DNA from 4 places in the Guptibacillus sedimenti genome. Region 2 is predicted to be linked to each of the others. Evidence: predicted binding sites of a transcription regulator. Region 2 holds the regulator's gene; each other region holds the start of a gene.
What was found. Region 2 encodes LexA, which represses DNA repair genes until DNA is damaged. Its sites were predicted from a motif close to CGAACATATGTTCG; they were not measured.
Positions count from the first base shown of each region.

Region 1 (5,765 bases), 400 kb from region 2:
GGGTTTTATTAAAGGATGAGAAAGGGACTTATGTAGCGCTGGAACCGTTTCGTACCTTACAAGAGACGTTTTCTTATAAGGTAAATGAAGTCGTTTTTAATAAAGATGGCCTCATTTCTAAGAAGATTACAAATGAGGATTGGGAAGCCATACAAAATGGGAAGAAGGTCAGCCTTGGAGACTATAGCGGGTTAACTTATACTGTTCATGCTCAGAGTAGTGGTGATGGCAATCAGCTGATAATTAGAATAAATGGAAATAAAGATCACTCGCCTAAATTATTGAATCAGATTTACATGGAAAGCAGTCAAGCTTATGAAGAACGTCTAGGTTCTATACCGGAAGAAGAGCGAGAATTTTATGAACAACAAAAGCCTGTATTGTTAGAAATAAAGGATAAGAATAAAAGTGATATTCTGATTTATCAAACCTCTTCTACGGAATCACCGAAAGAATTTCGGATTGACCTTGATTACGAGCATTTTTCTTCTTCGTTTCCTGCGGTTATAACCTTATCGTACTTACCAAACTTCGAGACAGTGGATGTTGTTTTAAAAGGATCTCTTCAGTTAAATGAAAAAATTGATTAGCATTTATCAATTTGTAGTTTGGTTTTTAGAGAATCGGGAATATTCTTTATCAAACCCCCTAAGTAGTTTGAAAGTGATTTTCCCCCTGTTAACCGTGCTTAAATGAGCACGGTTTTTTTTATTATTTTTCTCATAAGCAGTGCGATTGTGTGAAGCGTTTCCATTATGCGGAATTCATGGTAATCTTTTAGAAGAGAGTCGATAATAGTAAGTGAAAGGATGAGGCATTTGGCGAAGAAAGGAATTTTGACGGAACTTAATGAGGATCTTGTATCTTTTTTTGAAGGAGAGAAGCTTGTTATGCTTTCAACGATTGATCATGAAAGCCAAACTCCAAACGTATCTGCCATTTCGTGGGTGAAATGTTTAGATAAGAACAATATTCGGTTTTCAGTTACAACAAATTCACGTACGATTCAAAATGTGAAAGAAAATCCTCATGTAGTATTCACGATCATTGGATTGGAAACCGTGTATTCCATTCATGGAAGTGCCTCAATCCTAGAAGATGCCATGAAAGGTGTTTCACTAAAGCTTGCGAAAATTAATGTAAATGTCAATCAAGTACTTGAGACAATGTTTTGGGGAGCTAAAATCACAACAGAACCTCAATACGAAAAAACATATAATCAAAAGAAAGCAGAAGAATTGGATAAAGAAGTGTACGAGGCCTTGTTGAAATAGCACCAAACTTTCTTATCGCAATTTTTTGTGATTTAATGGTGTAAACAAGCATTTCGTGCGATCACTCTGACGAAGGCACCAGGAAACGAGGTTGATTCCCAGATGGAGTGGGAAATGATTAAAGACTTTTTAAATGAAGAAACAATCAAACAATGGCTCGGTCAGTATCGTGCTCTTGGACCATTGCCAGGAATTTTGCTCCCTATGCTAGAAGCAGTTATTCCGATATTGCCGTTATTTCTATTTGTGGCAGGCAATGCAGCAGCGTATGGTTTCTGGTACGGCTCGTTGCTTTCATGGCTTGGTGCATCTCTAGGTGCTCTGATTGTTTTTATGGTGGTCAGGCGGCTTGCAAGACAGCGATTCATGCGAGTGGTAACAAAACACGCCAAAATAGAAAAAACACTGCGCTGGATTGAGCGACATGGATTTGGAATGGTGTTTTTGCTTCTGTGTTTTCCATTTACGCCCTCGGCTTTAATCAATGTGGTAGCAGGTCTTTCGAATATGAGTATTCGAAGCTTTGTACTAGCTGTATTACTTGGAAAAATGGTGATGATCTCGATCGTTTCTTTTATTGGACATGATGTTTTTGCGTTAATTCACCAACCCCTGCAAATGGTTCTTATCCTAGTAGCGATCGTTCTTCTTTGGGGGGCAGGCAAATTAATTGAAGTGAAACTAAATCAGCGTCCTCGTAAGCATCGCACGGAGGATCAGGCGAGATAGCAGAAAAGCCATGCCGGTTTCGGCATGGCTTTTGCATGTTTATGGAATGGAAAAGATATGACTAAGAGTTCTAAATATCTCCGTTTCTAACCTGGCGTTTCTGCTTTTCTTGAAATCCAGCTGCAGTGGGCAGACACTCTGTCACTTCACCTTTTCATATGAACACATAAACCGTGTTCAAATGAAAAGGCTCCAGTGCCTGCCGTGTCTAAGCGCCCACTTTCGCTTTTCCAACTAAAACACCCTTTTTTTATCTCTTTCTTCTTTAAGTATTTCAACGGCTTCTCGGAAGCGTTGGGAGTGGATGATTTCGCGTTCTCTTAGGAAGGCGAGGGAGTCGTTTAGGTCAGGGTCGTCTGAGAGGTCGATGATCCATTGGTAGGTGGCTCTTGCTTTTTCTTCTGCGGCTATGTCTTCGTAAAGGTCAGCGATGGGATCGCCTTTTGCGGCGATGTAGCTTGCTGTCCATGGAACCCCTGCTGCGTTGGAATAGAAGAGAGCACTGTCATGATTGGCATAGTGGGCGCCGAGTCCGGCTTCTTTCATTTGGTCTGCTGTGGCATCTTTCGTTAATTTGTATACCATTGTGGCGATCATTTCTAGGTGAGCGAATTCTTCTGTTCCGATATCTGTTAATAAACCAACAACTTTATCTGGAATCGTATAACGCTGGTTTAAATAGCGGAGAGCGGCAGCTAGTTCACCATCGGCTCCTCCATACTGCTCGATTAAAAACTTTGCTAGCATGGGGTTACATGTGCTTACTTTGACTGGGTATTGCAATTTCTTTTCATACACCCACATATCATGTACTTCCTTTCTGAGTTAGACTTGCCACGGCCATGGTGCTTCTTTCCAATCCCATGGATAGTTTGAATAACTGTTCCCATATTGTTGCAATGGACCATATTCTTTTTCGTATCGCTTCTTAAGTTGTTTTTTCATTTTTGCGTATTCATTGAATTGTTGAATGGCTTCATAATCATTTGGATGGGTATCAAGGTAAAGGGTTAGGTCTACGAGAACGAAATCCACAGCCTGCAGTTCTTCCAATAGCTCATAATACTCTTTGGGCAATTGTTTTTGAGACATGGTTTACTCCTCCCGCTTTGAAGGATAAGGGTACGGATCATAGAAAGCTTTCCAGAGCGTTCCTTTGCGTAGCGCTTCACGTGCAGAGTATTGTTCAAGTCCAGGCGGCTGAAAGCCCATGTAGAGGTTAGGGGGAGTTGAATAAGATTTCACTCGAATCGGAGGACATGGATCAAACGGACTAACATACGGCTCGTAAAACTTCCTGTGTGTGTACATTTAGTGACCTCCTTTTGTACGAATCTCTACTCTTAAGATGTATGAACAAAAAAAGAAATCATGAATGACAAATAAAGAAGCACTTCCAAAAGTGGAAGTGCTTCTTAGTCTTTACATTTTATTAACTGTATTGTTCCAGGTTGCTAGCATGTTCTTTAAGTCATGAAGGTCCGCTTTGAATGGATAGTCCGTTGAAACACTGCGCTTCTGTCCATCATCTAGCTTTTCATAACTATGAACAAATTCGGTCATGTCTCGTGTTAACCGATTTAATTCCCATTTAAACGTTTCAAATTCCTTTTCCATTTTGAAAACTCCTTTATGATCAATTTCTTATGAGTACTATACCCGTGCGTCTGTAGGAGGAAACCATCAAGTCTTCCATTTGGCATAATTTGTAGGGTGCTATACGAACGTATCTTCCTATTTGCTATTCAATTCGTTGAAAACATGAGATAATAGACAAAGAATTTACGGTGTAGGAGGTAGAGCAAATGACAGTGAAGTTTGTCATTGGTCGTTCAGGAAGTGGGAAATCGAATCATTGTTTAACGGAAATGCAAAATGAACTAACCGATCGGCCAATCGGACAGGATATGATTTACCTCGTTCCTGAGCAAATGACGTTTCAATCAGAGTATGAATTAGTACATAATAGAGGTTTAAAAGGAATGATTCGAGCGCAGGTTTTTAGTTTCACAAGACTTGCCTGGAAAGTACTTCAAGAAACTGGGGGCATGGCTCGTCCTCATTTAAGTAGTGTCGGAACAAGTATGATGCTTCGACAGATCATTGAGGAAAATAAGCAGCAACTACGAATTTATCAGCGTTCTTCTGAGAAAACAGGATACGTGGAACAGCTAAATGATATGGTAACGGAATTTAAGCGGTATTGTCTCGAACCAGATGATATCAAGAGCTTTGCTGATGATTTTTATGTAGAAGATGAGCGGAACATACTTCGAGATAAGCTCTATGACTTGCATCTTGTTTACGAAGCTTTTCAAAAGAAGATGATAGGTCACTACCTCGATTCAGAAGACTACTTAGCGCTGCTGGCAGAGAAAATTGAGGAATCAGACTATCTAGCGAACGCTACAATATGGATAGACGGCTTTCATAGTTTCACCCCTCAGGAACTACTGGTCATTCAATCTTTAATGAAAAAAGGAACTACCCTTACGTTTACGATAACGATGGATTCTGAAATGATCCCTTCCGCTATTCATGAACTTGACCTGTTTCATGAACCAGGTAAAACATATCAAATCCTTCAGGGACTGGCGAATGAAGAAGGGGTAGAAATCGAGGAACCTCTCGTTTTAACAACGCAGAAGAGGTATCAAAACAGTGAGATCTCTCATTTAGAAGCCAATTATGGTGAACGGCCTCCGGTTGTCTATCGTGGGGAGTTGCAGCACATACAAGTTCATCATGCGGTGAATATACGTTCTGAAGTGGAGGCAGTAGCACGAGAAGCGCTAAGGCTTGTGCGAGATGAAGGTTATCGTTACAGGGATATTTCAATCATGGTACGCAATATGTCAACTTATTATGAACTTGTGGAAACGATATTCGAGGATCACGGGATTCCAATTTTCTCAGATCAAAAGCGGACAATGCTTCATCACCCGTTAATTGAGTTAATTCGCTCAAGTTTGGACATTATCCAGTACAACTGGCGCTATGAATCAGTTTTTCGGTGTGTCAAAACGGAACTATTGTTTCCAGACGATACGGGGGAAAGTATTGAAACTATCCGTGAACGGATGGATGAGCTTGAAAATTACGTTATAGCAAAAGGCATCAAAGGCTATCGTTGGAAAACTGGCGAACGATTTAAAGCAAATATTTATCGTCAGCTAGAAGATAAAGAAGTCATCACTTCCGATGAACTCGAAAAAATGGAAGATCGTCTGAATGAAACGAAAGACTGGATTGCGACGCCGCTTGAGAAATTTGAGAGACACATGACCAAAGCAAAAACCGTTGAAGAAATGTGCGAAATTCTTTATTATCTTCTTGAAAATTGCCACGCAGCAGAAAAAATCGATCGGTTAAAAGAGCAGGCAGAAAAGACCGGTCACCTTGCCAAAGCACGTGAACATGATCAAGTTTGGGACGCGGTGATTTCGCTACTTGATGAAACAGTGGAATTAATCGGTGATCAGAAACTCTCCGTGGAGCAATTTACAAAGTTGCTTGAAGCGGGAATGGAAAATATGAAATTTGCTCTCGTACCTGCTTCACTTGATCAGGTAGTGATTGGAAGCATTGATCGTACAAGATTTACTGATGTAAAATGTGGCTTTCTTCTAGGTGTCAATGAAGGTGTCTTACCGGCTCGTATTCAGGAAGATGGACTTTTAAGTGAGCAGGATAGAGAAAAGTTAGAAGAACAGGGAATTCAGTTAGCACCTGGGTTGAAGCGGCGTTTGCTTGATGAAGAAT
Region 1 covers NZ_JAQQWV010000002.1:725,893-731,657, forward strand. The annotation lists gene PQ578_RS12120 (hypothetical protein) at 1-590, shown strand, start outside; gene PQ578_RS12125 (pyridoxamine 5'-phosphate oxidase family protein) at 819-1,274, shown strand; gene PQ578_RS12130 (TVP38/TMEM64 family protein) at 1,377-2,003, shown strand; gene PQ578_RS12135 (manganese catalase family protein) at 2,238-2,807, opposite strand; gene PQ578_RS12140 (spore coat protein CotJB) at 2,829-3,095, opposite strand; gene PQ578_RS12145 (spore coat associated protein CotJA) at 3,099-3,314, opposite strand; gene PQ578_RS12150 (hypothetical protein) at 3,426-3,620, opposite strand; gene addB (helicase-exonuclease AddAB subunit AddB) at 3,809-5,765, shown strand, end outside.
Region 1: a site for LexA is predicted at 3,725-3,738, ahead of addB (helicase-exonuclease AddAB subunit AddB). Genes of this name have one in related genera too.

Region 2 (5,765 bases):
ATATGTCGAAGTTGGGCCAGGCTTGCCTAAGAGAATTTATGAAGCGATCAACGATGAGAGCGCATTTCAAGAAGAACGTAGTGGGTGGAAAGACTACTTCTTGTTTGGATTATTCATCATGATTGGTGGCTTGATTGCTTTAGTGTTAAGTCTGACTTCAATTGTTTTACCTTATGATGAAAGCTTCATGCAGCTAACTCGTGAGGAGCTTTTGCTCTTTAATGAACGACTCTTATGGTTTATGGCACATGACCGAATGACATTAGCTGGAACGATGATTTCTGGTGGCGTTGTTTATATGACGTTGTCTTATTACGGAGTTAAAAACGGTTTGTTGTGGACGAAGCAGGCGATTGATATTGCGGCAATTATCGGTTTTCTAGGTATCTTGCTTTTCATTGGCTATGGCTACTTCGATTGGTTACACTTACTATTTTGGATTGTGCTATTACCATTTTACTTGAGAGGATACGTGAAAACCAAAGGCATAAAGAGGACCCCGAAATCATGCAACCGACGGAATGACCTGGCATGGCGTAAAGGCATTATGGGGCAATTTTGTTTTGTTATGCTTGGTTTTTCATTTGTTCTTGGTGGAGTGATTATTGCTGGAATCGGTGTGACGGGGGTTTTTGTGCCAACGGATTTACAATACATCTGCATGCCAGCGGATCTGATTCAGTCATTCAATGATCGGTTGACCTCTGTCATCGCCCACGACCGTGCTGGGTTTGGAGGAGCGATGATCAGCGTTGGATTGTTAGTGCTAATGTCTGCTCTCTGGGGCTTCCAATCGGGGAATGCCTGGCTATGGTGGATGTTGCTTATAGGAGGTTTGCCTGCGTTTGGAGCAGGAATTTATGTACACATCATGATTGGCTACACGACTTTTATTCACTTGCTACCGGCCTACATCGCTCTTGCGCTATTTTTTGGAGGGTTGTACTTTTCAAAAAGTTATTTGATGGGGAAGTATTCATATTGAAGATTGTTTAACGGGTGCCTATTTTAATTAGAAGCTGAAGTTCACTTTAAGGTGCTTCGGCTTTTTTTAATGAATTATTTTCTTCTTTCATCCTAAAGTCGTAGAGAAATTCATTCATTTTACTAGCGCTATGACGCTGATGAAAGCTTAAAATATAAGTATGTCACAATTAGATTTTCGGAAGTATCGTGCTTATATATAGTAATTGGAGGGAACGACGATGAAGTTTCAAGATTTTAACGCAGTGCAAGTTCGAATAGCTAGGCCGACCGATCAATTTGATAAGATTATTCAGTTTTACGAACATGGATTAGGCTTGCAGCGAGTGGCTGAATTCACTGGACATGCAGGATATACGGGCGTGGTATATGGTTTACCTCACCTATGCTATCAAATAGAGTTCACGTCACATGAAGAAGGTAGCCCTTGCCCTGCTCCTACTGCTGATAACTTGATCATTTTCTATATTCCAAATGGAGAAGAGCTGAAAAGCGTAGCAGAAAGGCTTCACCAAATGGGGCACATGGAAGTAGAACCAGAAAATGTGTATTGGCAAGAGAAAGGGATAACGATTGAAGATCCTGATGGCTGGAGAGTTGTACTAATGAATACAGAAGGGATTTAAACTTAATAGATACGTAACTTTTATACTTGTAGTTGGAATTGGGTGTGGAATAATATGTTAAAATCAACGGTGAGGATAAAAAGGATCTTATTCGCATAGTGAGCTTACCCTCAATTATTATGAGCTTATTATCGAAAACCACCAATTTATTCAGAATTACAAATAACATAACAAAAATAAACAGACCTCACCTTCTAACCCATGAAGGTTGAGGTCTGTTGTAGGTTTTAGGTAGAAATCTTATCCTGGCTGCCTCTGACCAAGTTCTTGATCGATCAGTAAGAGTGCGGACGTGTTATCTCCTGCTAATTTCAGCCTTTCGACAATCGTAAGTGCCTGTGCTTCTTCGTCAATCTGTTCACGTAGGAAATCCTGAACGATGACGGCCGTTTGCGGATCAATTTTTTTGATGTAGTTATAAGCCTGACGGTAAGAATTCGTAACATACTGTTCGTGTTCTAAAACTTGCTGGAAGGTTTCGAGCGGCGTTCCAAAGTCCGTCGATTGTTCTGGGAGAGCACCTAATTCAACAACGCCATCTTTACCAGCTAAGTAATTAATCAGAGTAAGAAGATGCGTTCGTTCTTCATCAGATTGAATTCTTAACCAACTGGCCATTCCAGTATAATTCTTTCGATCCAAGTAAGCAGACATCGCTAAATATAGCGTGGTTGAAATGTGTTCAATTTGAATCAGCGTGTTTAAAAGTTCTTGAACTTCTTTTTGTACCATTACAATCACCTCATCATCTTCTTATCATCACAACTTATGAAGATGTGGATTGTCTCGTTACGATAAAAGAGTGACCTTCAAGTAGTAATCGATAATAAAAAAAAGAAGCGCAATTTGCGCTTCTAGTGGATCGAGCGGAAAACACCAACCACTTTACCAAGAATCGAAACAGAATCAAGAATGATTGGTTCCATCGATGAGTTTTCTGGCTGAAGTCGGAAGTAGTTGCTTTCTTTAAAGAAACGTTTTACCGTTGCTTCGCCATCGTCCGTCATCGCAACAACGATGTCTCCGTTATTTGCAGTTGGTTGCTGCTTCACGATAACCATATCACCGTTATAAATACCAGCTTCAATCATACTATCCCCTTCGATGACAAGAATGAATGTATGCTCTTCATCCTGAGCGAACTGCTCTGGAAGAGGGAAGTACTCTTCAACATTTTCAATCGCTGTGATCGGTTGACCAGCTGTTACTTTACCAATGACAGGAACATTAACCGTGTGCTGACGTGGGATGTCGATCGCTTCATCAAGGCCCAACACTTCAATGGCTCTTGGTTTGGTTGGGTCTCTTCTGATATAACCTTTTTTCTCGAGTCTTGCCAGGTGGCCATGGACAGTTGAGCTTGAAGCAAGTCCAACGGCTTCGCCGATTTCTCTAACAGACGGTGGATAACCTTTTTGTTTTACTTCGACTTTAATAAAGTCCAGAATGTCCTGCTGACGCTTTGATAGTTTCATATTTCTGGCACCTCGTTCCAATCTATCTATTTGTTACTAGTATACCAGAATTTTTGTTCGCATACAAACATAAGTTCGAAGTTACTAGTTGACACGAACAGGGGTTCTGATTATACTAAAAACAGAACAAATATTCGTATATGGGGTGATTGGGATGAGAAAGCAAGCTGGGGGCTTGTCTGGAATTGATTTTCTTGTCATTATATCTTTTGTAGCTGTGTTAATTATTGTGTTCGTATCTTTGCGAACAGCTGCAGCTGAGGAGTATGATCGGTATACAACGATTCAACTGGAGCACGGTGATACGGTATTAAAAATTGCTGATGAATATCGTTCCGCACATGAATTGTCTGATCAGAAATTTGTTAGCTGGGTTGAAGACGCTAATCGCATAGATGCTAATCGAATTACAGCAGGAGATACTCTCATCATCCCTGTTGAAGCGAACGCTACCGCACTTGGGGGTACAGATTAAAGAATGAACGCCGTTATTTATTGCCGAGTAAGCACAAAAAAAGAAGCGCAGGAGTCGTCTCTTGCAAGGCAAAAAGAAGAATTGCAACGATTTGCATCACAGTCAGGTTTTACCGTTCACCGAATGATTGAAGAAAAACACAGCGGGTATGACATTGATCGAGATGGCATACTCGAAGTACTGGATTTGTTAAAAGAAGGGCAAGTCGAAGCATTGCTCATTCAAGACGAAACAAGACTTGGACGAGGGAACGCTAAAATTGCTCTTCTTCATGCCGTTCACAAATACGGCGGAACCATTTATACGGTAAATCAAAATGGAGAACTTCAATTATCGGAAGCTGATTCAATGGTGCTTGAAATTGTAAGTATTGTCGAAGAATTTCAGCGAAAGCTTCACAACTTGAAAATCAAACGCGGTATGGATAAGGCGGTTAAAGAAGGCTATCGACCGCAGCGAAATTTAAGTCATCAAAATCACGGTGGAAGAGACCGTGTTGAAGTTCCGATCGAGGAAATTGTTAATCTTCGTAATCGCGGCTTAACGTTCCATGAGATTGCAGCAACGCTTAAAGGTTTTGGTCACCATGCATCAAAAGCCACGGTACATAGACGCTATAAGGAATATGTTGACGAACAGAGTGAGAAGCACTAAACTTGTCTATGGTAAAAAGATGCGTTAGCATAGAACGTACAAGTTGCAGTAAAGGAGCTTTTTTACATGCTTTCTCAAGATAAAATTCAACGAATTAACGAGCTATCTCGTAAATCAAAAGAGTCATCTTTAACAGATGCTGAGAAAAAAGAACAAAAAGATCTTCGTCAGGAATACCTGGCAAGCCTTCGTTCTTCTTTTAGTAACCAGCTTCACTCCATCAAAGTTGTGGATGAAGAAGGCACAGACGTAACGCCTCAAAAATTAAAAGAAAGCAAGAAAAATCGCGGCTTTCTTCAGTAAAAAATAGCCTAATTTTGCTAAATGCAAAATTAGGCTATTTTTATGGTTGCAATTTTTCAAATATTCGTTATACTGTACTATAACAAGATGTACTAATACAAAAACGGAGAGGGCGGATAAGATGTTTGTTGTAACTGATTCTGCAGCTGAGTTTTACAAAAATGAAATGGAACTTGGTCATGGTGATTGTCTAAGATTGTTTGTACGTTATGCAGGAAGTGGGGACAGCGGTGGTTTTTCCCTTGGAGTCATGTCTGACCGGCCTTCATATGATGATTATAAGCAAGAAATTGGAGGAGTTACTTACTTTGTTCGACCGGATGATCAGTGGTTTGTTGATCGAATGAAACTAGATTATGATGAAAGCAACGGTGGCGTTCTTTGTGACCTGCCGAGTATGGCATAGCAGTCAAGGACCTGTACTATAACATATATGTTATAGTACAGGTCCTTTTTAAATTCGACAAAACTAGTGATGTGATGCTCCAAGTATAGACAATCCTTTTAGAGAAGGTGCAGTATACTATTTTTTATATGATTTGTTCTCTGATAAGGGGGAAGTGGTATGAGGCATTATGAAATGTATTTTGTTAAACAACACATCGCCGCTCAATATGCTGGCAAAGAACATCTTTTGTATCACCTTTTCCTTGAAAGAAAGCGAGCGATCCAGGTGGATGAGAAAGACCTTCTCGATAAGCAGGTTTCCTTTATTACTGAGCCCATTGCAGAAGAGGAGCTAAACACTTATCTTGTCAGCGAACTAGGGGCGTTCCGGACGTACGAATACAAAAACGAAGGGCACCGGTTAAGTATAAATCAATCAAAAAGCGATGCTTCTTTGTTTGTGAGAAAAGAGAAAGTTAATGTCTATGCGACTGGTGGTACTGAAGTTGAAACAGTCTTTTTTGAGGTGATTCGAAAATTAACTCCTTCTTTCTTCGCGATTGACTTCCAATCAGGTCGATATGGATGGCTTAACCCGATTAAACAGCAGAAACTAGTTTGAACAAACTCCTACTATTTTAGTAGACGTTATTGTATAATCATTACGGGTTGTAGTACACTATTGGAAGAGAAAGAATAAGGAGGAAATCTAGAATGTGGTGGATGTACACGCTTGTGGGCGTGCTAGCGTTGATTGCTGGAGTAGCACTTGGCTTTTTTATTGCCCGCAAATATATGATGGACTATTTAAAGAAGAATCCCCCTATTAATGAAAACATGCTTCGTGTAATGATGATGCAA
Region 2 covers NZ_JAQQWV010000002.1:1,125,559-1,131,323, forward strand. The annotation lists gene PQ578_RS14140 (dihydroorotate dehydrogenase) at 1-985, shown strand, start outside; gene PQ578_RS14145 (VOC family protein) at 1,206-1,610, shown strand; gene PQ578_RS14150 (ferritin) at 1,851-2,342, opposite strand; gene lexA (transcriptional repressor LexA) at 2,465-3,085, opposite strand; gene yneA (cell division suppressor protein YneA) at 3,240-3,560, shown strand; gene PQ578_RS14165 (YneB family resolvase-like protein) at 3,564-4,214, shown strand; gene PQ578_RS14170 (DUF896 domain-containing protein) at 4,281-4,517, shown strand; gene PQ578_RS14175 (HesB/YadR/YfhF family protein) at 4,639-4,923, shown strand; gene sirA (sporulation inhibitor of replication protein SirA) at 5,083-5,526, shown strand; gene PQ578_RS14185 (YneF family protein) at 5,619-5,765, shown strand, end outside.

Region 3 (5,765 bases), on a different contig from region 2:
GATGAAGCACTCGAACTCATTCGACAAGCTGAGGATACAACAGCTGCTTATAATGGAAAGGTTTCCTCTCATTTACAGAATAATATCGCCTCCGCTCGAACAACTGTCATGGTTGCTGAGTTAAAGTATGATATGAAAGGAAAAAAATCGATTGATGAATTGAAACCTGTTTTGACGAGAGCAGAAACGTTACAGGTTGAGGAGGCGCAGGAAATTGCTAGTCAAATTCGCAGTCAGCTAATAGACTTTACAATTAATGAAGCGAATCAATTTTTAGAAGAAAATCACTTTACAGAAGCACTCAACGCCGTTGAAAAAGGTTTACAGATTAATAAAGACCATGAAAAATTATTAAACCTGAAGACCGTCATTGAAAAAAGACGAAATTCTTTTGAAGAGGAACAACAAAAGCGCATTGAACATGCGATGGTGGTTGCTGCAAAAGAAGAAGAAATGAACCGAACGAGTGCAATTGAACTAACCGATTTAAAAACGGAAATAACCGATTACGACGAATTAAAAGTAACTGGTCAAGTGACAAGCAAAGCTACCGTTCCGGTAAACTCGATTGGAGCATCCTATAAGGTAATCGACGGAGATGGAAACGAATTTGATCAAGGTGAAGTGTATATTAATCCCGACAAACTTTATCCTGACGATACAGGAAAATTTGATTTTATGATCTATGATGTTGGTGATGAGGTGGAGAATCTTGATGAGTTTACTGTACAAATTGATCACTTTACATGGTATTTGGATTAACTGAAAGGAGTATGTAACAACGGATGTCTAAGAAATTATCTTTACTACTATCCCTGACTAGTTCTCTTTTCATTCTAGTTATCGGAGGCATAGGTTTTTATTTTTTACATGATTCCTACTCTAGTTCGGCCGTTAAAGCAACTTCTTCTCTCGGTAAGAAAACAGATACATCAGAAAAGACAGCTGAAGAACCAAATTTAAAATCCGTGATTCATGAAACACAAAAAAGCGTCGTCCAGATTGAGGTTAATTTAAAAGACGGGTCATCTTCAGGCTCTGGCTTCCTCTACAATTCGGAAGGTGACGTCATTACGAATGCTCATGTAGTTAAAGGAGCACAAAAGATTACAGTTAAAACGTCCGACGCTAAACAATTCGAGGCCCAAATTATTGGTATGGGAGATACAACTGATGTAGCGGTCATACGCGTACCTGGACTAAAAGAGAATACCCCGCTTTCAGTTGCTGAGGAACGCATGGCAGAAGTTGGCGATAACATCATCGCTCTTGGAAGTCCTCTCGGGCTACAAAACACTGTAACAACTGGGATTGTTAGCGGTTTAGATCGAGAGTTTATTTTAGAGCCTTATCGCTATGAACACATTTATCAAATATCCGCACCTATTACAAAAGGAAACAGTGGTGGCCCTCTTATCGATGCTACTACAGGTGAAGCCATTGCGATCAATTCTGCAGGTACAGATTCAGGCGCCATTGGGTTTAGCATTCCACTTCCAAACGTCATCGACCAAATCAAAGGCTGGTCTGATGAACCGATTAAACTAACAGTCGATGATGAAAGTAAAGAAGAAGTAGCTACACCTCAAGGACTGACGGGAGAAGATTTTAAAAATAATGCTACTTATCTCATTGGTTACTTTTATGAAAGTCTATCCACTCAAGACTATGTAACAGCCTACTCACTGCTTGGAAGCCGCTGGCAAAGCGAGATGGTTTATGAAGATTTTCGCAAGGGTTACATCCATACTCTCAATGTTGAAGTTTCGAATATGACCGGTAGCTTAAATCAAACCAATGACGAAGTAAAAGTAACGGCAACAATTAATGCTAATGAACGAACTGAAGATAAAAAAACGACGACCTCACTCTATAATGTTACCTATCAAGTCGGTTATGAAAATGACCAGTTAAAAATTCTAAATGGAAATGCTCAGAAATTAAAGTAAAGATTAAAATAGCGTCACCACACAAAAGGTTAGAAGAATTACTTCTAACCTTTTGTGTTAATTTATGTTCAAATCCATTTAACAATCGCTGCCTTTTGGGGGATAAAAACCTTCTTGAGAAATATAAATCGCGTTTTCAGAGAAAACCTCTTGTAGTCGACGTTTTATTTTCAAGTACGCCTCCCGATCATACCAATCATTCAAACCATTTTCCTCAAATAATTTTCGAATCCCAAGCTGCTCCGTTCGTTTACCCCCACTTCCATCTCCCATAAAAAAGTCATCTAGTGTAAGTCGATCCGTTACTTCAGCTAACTTTAGTGGGAATTGCTCTGAGCATGGTAGAAGTGGTGCGACAGCAGCTTGTACTGGTATGCCTTCAGAGCGTAATTGTTGAATCGCTTTTAACCTTGCATGTATCGGTGGTGCTGACGGAGCAAAGATTTTGCGAATTGACTCAAGATCTGTTTCTACTGTCATACTGACAAGGATTTTATTCTTGTATTGCTTCAAAAGGTCGATATCTCTTGTAACGAGTGGAGACCGGGTTTGAAGAAACAAAAAGTCAGGACTTTCTTCGATCATCGCCTCTAACAACCCTCTCGTTAAATGCGTTTTATGTTCCACTGGTTGATAAGGATCTGTGGAAGAAGACATAAATATCGATACCCTACCCTTTTTACGTGCTTTCGGAATTTCTTTCTTCACAAGATCAGTTGCATTTTCTTTTATATCTACCCAGGCTCCCCAATCTTCTTCTCTAAAAAGGGATATCGGCATTCTTCTAACGTAGCAATACGAACACCCAAACGCACATCCAGCGTAAGGATTAAGTGTATGACTATACCCATGAAGAAACCCAGTGCCTTTGGTTAAGATCGATCGAGCTGTTTTCGATTCAATTGAAGGTTTCAATTCTTCTCCCTCCCTTCACATTAAGTATAGCATAAACCGAACATACATTCGATCACGCTGCATACATTTATTTATTCTGGACACTGTAAGCAGAGAAAGGTGGAATGCATCTTGAACCGATACATTAGCGCTACACTTGTTATTTTCTTTCTCTTACCAATGTCTTCGAACGCAGCTAGTCCGGTACAGCTTCTTCAAGGAAAGTGTCCAACCCCAATTTTAAGTGAGGTAAATTCCAAGGAAGGACTTCCTTCTAAAGCGAACTCACTCCTATCAGGACTTATGGCTACAAACCAGGACACGAAAACGTGGCAAATTGTAAGCATTTCTCCTTTAAAGAAAACGTCTCACTATTATAAACCTGCTTTGAAAGCCTGTAAGAAAAAAGTGGCAGACCACACCTTTTTAATTGACGTGCTTATCACAAAAAAATCAGCGCAACTCCCTGTAAGAATGCATCTTTTTGCTACAAAAGAAAAGAAAGAGTGGAAAATTTGGGGACTTACTTCTTACTAATCACGCATAGTTTAGTTAAATTAACACATACTAGGAAAGCGTGTAAGCTAGCCTTTAGGATCTATACTCACGCACCTATCCCACACTCTTATTTCACACTCGGAAAATAAGAGGCAAGCCCGATCAGGACGCTGATCGGGCTTTTTCATTGGAGATTTCGTTCGATAAATTCTTTGAATTTCACAGCTTCATTCGATAAATGGTGGTAGACCAGATACGTGTGAACCTCAGGTAGTCTAATTTCTCTCGTATCTACTTGTAGCATCCTCCCTTCAAAAAGTTCTCGTTGGACAGAAGAACGAGGTAGAAAGGAATATCCCAGTCCTTCCTCAATAAACCTTTTTGTAATATGAACTTGTGAGACAACCATCGTCCGAATGCCTTCGTATTTCGATCTTAACTCAACTAATAAATCATCCCAATAATCAGGGTGATTATGTGTTAATAACGTTAACTGTGTACAAAAATCATTTAGCGAAAGCGGCAGACTCGTTTCAGCATCGCCACCATCATGTGGGACTACAAGCACAATCGGATCAGCTCCAATTTGCTCGCACTTTAGATGGGTCTCTACCGATTGCATGCGAGATAGCCCGAAATCTGCAACATTTCTAGCCACCATCCCTCCAATCTCATTCGATTCACTCACTTTTACAACAACTTCTATCGATGGATAAGCTTTCATAAATTGCTGTAGCACACTTGGAAGAACGGTTGCTGCAATCAATGGAGATACAGCGAGCGCTAATTTGTGATGGTACCCCTGTCGCCAGCCATTCATATGACGTAAGCTTTGCTCATACTGCTCCATCATTTCCTTCGCATGAGGTAAAAACTGCCTTCCTGCTTCAGAAAGTACAACCCGACGTCCACTTTTCATAAACAACTTACTACCAATCTGTTTCTCGAGCTGTTGAATATGAACCGTTACAGTTGGTTGGGCAAGATATAGTTTCTCAGCGGTCTCTCTAAAATTTTCGTAACTTGCTGCCGCAACAAACGTTTTAATCCAATTGATGTTCATCTTATTGCACTCCTATTGATTACGAATCGCTATTAATTATAAGTTAATAATTTATTAGTCATAATCATAACGAAACGATAGACTAAAAACAAGACGAACAGAATGGAGTTGAGCATATGATTCATGCAGGTTTAGAAGGAATCGTTGCAGCTGATTCCAAGATCAGCCTTGTGGACGGAGAGAATGGATGGCTCGTCTATCGAGGAGAATGGGCTAAACACATCGCAAAAGAAAAGTCATTTGAAGAAGCCACTTATTTTCTATGGAATGGCGTGTTTCCTGATGCTAAGCAACTAAATGCTTTTACTTCATCACTTGGTGAAGCAAGAGTTTTATCGACAAGTTATAAAGAAATTATCAATCGTTTACCAGACAATATGGAAATGATGAGTGTTGTTCGAACTGTATTGTCTTCCATCGGTAATCAATCGTTTCAGTTTCCTGCAACGCAAGAACAGGGCATTCAATTACTGAGCATCGTTCCGACAATCATTGCTTATCGCTATCGGACTCAAAAAGGATTACCGATCATTGAACCAGACTTATCTCTTTCTCATGTAGGGAATTATTTATACATGCTCACAGGTAAGCAACCTCAGGACAATCATGTGAAAGCATTAACAGCGTATTTTATTTTAACTATGGAGCATGGTCTAAATGCGTCTACTTTCACAGCACGCGTGATTGCTTCAACTGAAAGTGACCTGGCATCGGCTATCACGGGAGCGATTGGTGCTATGAAAGGACCACTTCATGGCGGCGCTCCAACTGGTGTAATTGATTTGTTAGACGAAATTAAGCGAGATGGAGACGTTGAGAAAGTATTACGGCACAAACTTGAAAATCGCGAGAAGCTTATGGGCTTTGGTCATCGCGTCTATAAAACCCGAGACCCCCGTGCTGCCGCTTTAAGCGAAATCACATCAGACTTTTATGATGATGAAGAGTTTCAATTAGCACACGAAGTAGAAGAAACTGCTGTACGCCTTTTACAGGAGTACAAACCTGATCGAAAACTATATGCGAATGTGGAATATTATGCCGCAGCGATCTTAAGAGCTATTGAGCTTCCTACAGAGCTATTTACGCCGACATTTACAGCAGCAAGAACCGCTGGCTGGATTGCTCACGTTTATGAGCAAAATGAAAATAACCGAATTATTCGTCCATCCTCTGTTTATAGCGGGAATATGCCGGAGTGATGATCGAGGTGCGGGTGCCTGTCACCCGCGCTATTTGTCGAATCAAGCCATCTCCAAGAAGCTTATTGCTAAATGATGTGTATATTGGCTATATCTCAACTTTATTGGCCAAACCCCAAAAAGCTGCCTGTCGGGATCACCCGACAGGCAGCTTTTCTA
Region 3 covers NZ_JAQQWV010000006.1:11,496-17,260, reverse strand. The annotation lists gene PQ578_RS19055 (hypothetical protein) at 1-762, shown strand, start outside; gene PQ578_RS19050 (S1C family serine protease) at 786-1,949, shown strand; gene PQ578_RS19045 (SPL family radical SAM protein) at 2,028-2,864, opposite strand; gene PQ578_RS19040 (hypothetical protein) at 2,976-3,380, shown strand; gene PQ578_RS19035 (LysR family transcriptional regulator) at 3,526-4,404, opposite strand; gene PQ578_RS19030 (citrate synthase/methylcitrate synthase) at 4,521-5,606, shown strand.
Region 3: a site for LexA is predicted at 2,902-2,915, ahead of PQ578_RS19045 (SPL family radical SAM protein). Genes of this name have one in related genera too.

Region 4 (5,765 bases), on a different contig from region 2:
TCACGCATTTTACTGTAAACGAGCTGTGTGAGTAAAACCGTTGAGAAATAATTAAGTTCCATCACCTTACGAAGGTCTTCTTCTTGTAACTGATCGAGCGTATCGCCGCCACCAATTCCCGCTGAATTAACTAACCCTGTAATCGTTCCTCTTTCTTTTATCGCATTTTCGATTAAGGTAGCACGATCTTGCTCATTGTTTAAGTCTGCCGGAAGCACGGTAATTCTAGCATCCGAAACTAGCTTTTCGCACTCGTTCTTTAACGTCTCTAATTTCTCTTTATTTCTTCCTGTAATCGTAATGGTAGCCCCGGCTTGAACAGCGGCTTTTGCCGTTTCAAATCCAATACCACCAGTCGCTCCAGTGATCAACACGTGCTCTTGCTTTAGAGCGTCTTCTTTAAAAATCGCCATGATTTTTTTCCTCCTTTTTTGTTCTAGCCATTTCTTTCCCGTTTGAAGACTTATAAAACCTTCAACAAATGAAAAGACAGGTAGCCGCTGGCTACCTGTCTTAACTACCTTCTTATTGAACGCCAACGGCATTAAATGCTTGTTTTACTGACTGTACTTCCGAGCTGCCACTTCCATAGAGATCAGTTGCAGCTTGAACGGCTGCTGCTCTCATTTGACTAAAGTTCGAAGACGCGGTTAGATATTGCGTTAGCGTACGATAGTAAATGGCGCCAAGCTTGTCTTTCCCGATTCCAGATACGCTTACTCCGTAGAATGTACCACCTTCACTTAAAAGATAAGCGGCTTTATTCATGATTCCGCTATTAATATGAACACCACCGTTATCCTGTGTACCAGTATAGCGCACAGAATAATGATCAGGATCGCCAAACTTCGCAGGGTCAGACATCGAACGAAGAGCGTCTCCAGAAGTTCCTGGTGTATAAATATCTTCGCCAATTAACCAGTCAGGATTATTATTATCATGATATTCCACAAGTGTTCCGAACACGTCGGACATTGATTCGTTCAACGCTCCTGATTCATTTTGATAAATAAGATCCGCTGTCGTATCTGTAACAGCGTGTGTTAATTCATGTGCTACAACATCTTCACCGCCAGAAAGAGATACGAACGTGGAGCCGTCTCCATCACCATAGACCATTTGGCTACCGTTCCAGAACGCATTATTGTAGTTACGACCATAATGTACAGTAGATTCTAGTGGTGCCCCATTTCCGTCATAACTATCGCGGTTGAATACATCTTTATAATAATCATATGTTGCGCCTGCATAGTAGTGAGCATCGACAGCTGCCGCGTCATAGCTTGCGTTGAAGGTGTTATCCGCATCAGCCCATAATGAACCCGGTAGCTTCGTCCGATTAGCTGCGTCATACGTGAAAATACCGCCGCCTCTCGTTGTATCTTTCAAATAATAAGTTGAGGAAGAAAGAAGTGTGTTGAACGTCTTTTGGTCACCAAGGACGCCGGTTCCACTCGCTGTTTGAATTGTTCCGGTGATCGCGCCACCGCCCGGCTTACCAACACCTTCTTTTTTAGCTTCGTGAAGCGCGTTAAAGCTTGTTAGCACTTCACCACTTGTTGCGTCAATTATGTACTGCCAGTTCCCTGGTTCAGGTGAAAGGAAGTTTAATGTGACGTGATAAGCATATGTCGGAGATTCTCCCTCTGCATAAACGACAAGGTTTGATTCGGGTTTCTGTTCGTAAGTTGGAGAGAAGCCTAGATCTTTTTCTGCTTTGTTAATAGCATCCTGTTTCTTGAATTTCGTTGCTTTTTTAAGCTCTTTCTTCGATCCAAGGTCCGGAATAACTGTACCGGATACAGCAGTTAAGACGCCGCTTTCATCAACGTGTACGGTTTGAGTGGAGCCGTAAACCGGTGTTCCTTCATGAAGCTGCTGTAAACGAAAGACCGTGAAGCCGAGGTCGTCTTTTTCTTTGGAGATTATTTCAAAAGCGTCCTGTGCTGATGACCCGCTAAATTTGTACATGCTTTTCTGGTCATTTAAGTAGTTGAATAACACTTCGTTAGGATTTTGAGAGGTTGCTTTTGTTAACTTCCCGGAAACAAAAGAAGGTGTCCCTGTTTCTTTATTCATATTTGTATCCGCTGCTGCGAATGTTGAGGATGGAGCAAACATGGTGCTAACAAGCCCCACTGATAAACCAATTGAAAGCAAATTCTTTTTCTTTCCCATTTCATTTCCCCCTCGTGATTAAGATGTGCTTACTTTATCACGAAAGTTTTAATATTCAAACTATTTTAATAATTATTGATATTAATGACCTATTCTTTCGGGTGTATTAACAGGACTAATTACCTGGAAGATCATGACTGTATAGTTCATTAGGCTGGATCTTTTTTATCATAAAATCAATAGTTTAAAGTCGTCACTTTTTTGATTGGAAGAAAGTACTTATTGTAAAGAGAACGTATATTCGAGTAAAATACGGGTATAGATAAAGAGAACAAATGTTCCGTTTGATAAAAAGGAGGGGGATACAAGTGGATTATTCACAATTTCCAAAGAAAACAATTCTATGTATTGATATGAAAAGCTTCTATGCTAGCTGCTCAGCGGTAGAGATGGGGCTTGATCCGCTGACGTGTTATCTTGCGGTGGTAGGAGACGTGGAACGGCAGGGGAGTGTTGTGCTAGCGGCTTCTCCAGCCCTAAAAAAAGAATTTGGGATTCGTACAGGGAGCAGGTTATTTGAAATTCCAAATGACAAAAGAATTCATATTGTTAACGCAAGAATGTCTTCTTATTTAAAACAATCAATGGAAATAACGAGGCTTTTTCATCGTTATGTACCATCAGAATGTATCCATACGTATAGCGTTGACGAATCATTTTTGCAGGTTGATGGGACAGAACGACTATGGGGAGATAAATTTGAAGTGGCTCATAAGATTAAAAATGAAATAAGTGAGACATTCGGCTTGCCAAGCGCGATTGGAATTGGACCAAATCTTCTGATGGCAAAGCTTTGCCTGGATCTTGAGGCAAAAGAAAAAGGGATAGCAGAGTGGACCTATGACGATATTCCTAGAAAACTGTGGCCGCTTTCCCCACTTAGTCAAATGTGGGGAATTGGCGCACGAGTGGAACGTACGTTAAATCGAATGGGGATTCGAAATGTCAAGCAGCTGGCTCACTATCCGCTTCATTTATTAGAAGAGAAATTTGGTGTCATGGGGAATCAACTTTATCATCATGCGTGGGGAGTCGACCTTTCTGAAATGGGTGCTCCCATTATGCAGGGACAGATTAGTTTTGGGAAAAGTCAGATCTTGTTAAGGGATTATCATGATCAAAAAGAAATTCAACACGTTATTCTTGAAATGAGTGAAGAAGTGGCGAGACGTGCTAGAAGAGCCGGGAAAGCAGGTCGTACGATTAGTCTGGGGATTAGTTATAGCAAAGAAGAAGGCGGCGGGGGCTTTCATCGCTCAAGAAGTGTGAATGGACCAACAGCGATTACGCTTGAAGTCTACCGCGTTTGTCTTCAGCTATTTGAGGAATTTTATGAAAGAAAAACGGTTCGGAAAATTTCCATCACTCTTTCAAATATTTGTAATGATGAAGAAGTGCAGCTGGATTTATTTAACACTGCTCGACCGAAGCAGCGAGACCTTGGCTATGTGATGGATTCCATTAGAGAGAAATATGGATCGGATGCTCTGCTACGCGCTGTTTCATACACAAAAGCTGGTACAGCCTTACACAGAAGTAAACTTGTAGGTGGGCATAAAGCGTAAGGGGGGATAAATGTGATTCGTGATCGCGGAAATATAAAGTGGACGTCAATGATGTTACCTGAGCATGTGAAAGAGCTACGTGATTGGAAAGAAGAAGAGAAAAGAAATCAGATGCCGGTACTGGATGAGCAAAAAATAGAGGAAATGAATGAAGTGATATGCCAGGCTATGGAATTCCATTGGCCGCTGCGCTTTCACTATTTTAAAAACGGTGAAACGAACGTCCTCACGGGCTACGTCCATTATGTCGATCCATTGACGAAAGAGCTACGAGTAATTGATCATCAGGAGCAAAAGAGAAACGTTAAATTGCTGGACCTTATCCATGTTGAAGTAGAATGAAAAAAATGGTTGTACACTCCGGGTGCCAAAAAAGTTTTTCATTTCCTAATTGGGGTAAAATACGTATAACGCAAACTTTGCCAAGACATTTTTGACTGGAAAACCACTATCATCAGAACAAGCAAAATCAAAATCCGGAGTGAGATGACAGATGTTATTAGCTCAAAATTTAAAAGAAAATACGGAGAAAATTAAAGGGATTGACATTCATTATGAGTATTACAGAAATGAAGAAGCTGTTGATCGCCCAGTTATAACCCTGCTTCACGGCTTTTTGTCTTCAAGCTTCAGCTTTAGAAGACTAATTCCATTATTAACAAAGGCCTACACCGTTGTTGCAATCGACCTCCCGCCGTTTGGGAAAAGCGAGAAGTCTCATCACTTTGTTCACTCTTACCAAAATTATGCAGAGGTCGTTGTTGAGCTATTGGAAAGACTTTCGATTGAAAACACGGTCATGATCGGGCATTCCATGGGCGGACAGGTAGCTATGAGAGCATCAGCGTTAAAAGAAGATTTTGTAAGTAAAAATATTTTGCTATGTAGCTCAGGATATCTCGAGAAAGCCAAACAGAGTCTCGTCTATACATCCTACTTACCTTTCTTTTCTGTCTACTTAAAACGCTGGCTTTACCGAAAAGGAGTTAGGGGGAATTTGCTCAATTGTGTTTATGATCCAGCGCTTATCGATGAAGAAATGATGGATGGTTATATTCAACCCTTCTTTAACGAAGGGATTTTTAGATCGTTGGTTCGTATGATCCGTGATCGGGAAGGTGACCTGTCCGAAGCGGAGCTAAAACAAATTCATACACCGAGCCTCTTAATATGGGGAGAAAATGACAGGGTTGTGCCATTGAAAATTGGGAAACGTTTAAGCAGCGACTTACCAAATGCTGAGCTGATTGTCTATAAGAAAACTGGTCATCTTCTTCCTGAGGAGCGACCAGCATCGATTATGAAAGACATAGAACAGTTTTTAACTCGTTAAATTAAGGCGGGTAATGGTAGAGAATTCTCTGAATAAACTCCTTTAAGCAAGGAGTTTATTTTCATGCAGTGGTAGAAAGAGTTGACTCAGCAGAATCATGCGTGATAAAGTAAAGCTCGTTCGATTGTGAATTCAAATCAAATAAAATTTGAGCTTATGCTCTAATAATTGCATATTTCTTATTAAGAGAAGTGGAGGGATCTGGCCCGAAGAAGCTTCAGCAACCTCTGATATTCAGAAAGGTGCTGCTTCCAGCAAGAGAAATCTTGAGAGATAAGAGCAAAAGCCCTCTTCTCTTGAAGTGGGTTTTTTTATGCTGTAGAAAAGTAGAAGGAGATAGAGAGAATGGAAAAAGAAATTAAAGGAAATGGCCTGGCGTTACTTCCTCTTGGCATTTTTATTGTGCTCTTTATTGGCACAGCGATTGTGACAAAGGATTTTTATAGCATGCCGGTTATACTTGCTTCATTAATTGCAGCTGGTGTAGCTCTTTCAATGAATCGAAAAGAAAACTTTATGAAGAAAGTGGAAGTGTTCTGCCGAGGAGCAGGAAATACTAATATTATATTAATGATTCTTGTCTTCTTATTGGCAGGAGCTTTTGCTGGAACCGCTGAAAAAATTGGCGCGGTTGATTCGATTGTGAATCTTGGAATATCCATTCTTCCAGCGAATTTGTTAATCGTTGG
Region 4 covers NZ_JAQQWV010000001.1:1,577,519-1,583,283, forward strand. The annotation lists gene PQ578_RS07820 (SDR family NAD(P)-dependent oxidoreductase) at 1-413, opposite strand, end outside; gene PQ578_RS07825 (M4 family metallopeptidase) at 526-2,178, opposite strand; gene PQ578_RS07830 (Y-family DNA polymerase) at 2,454-3,743, shown strand; gene PQ578_RS07835 (YolD-like family protein) at 3,756-4,085, shown strand; gene PQ578_RS07840 (alpha/beta fold hydrolase) at 4,237-5,076, shown strand; SAM riboswitch class I at 5,253-5,356, shown strand; gene PQ578_RS07845 (Na+/H+ antiporter NhaC family protein) at 5,422-5,765, shown strand, end outside.
Region 4: a site for LexA is predicted at 2,409-2,422, ahead of PQ578_RS07830 (Y-family DNA polymerase). Genes of this name have one in related genera too.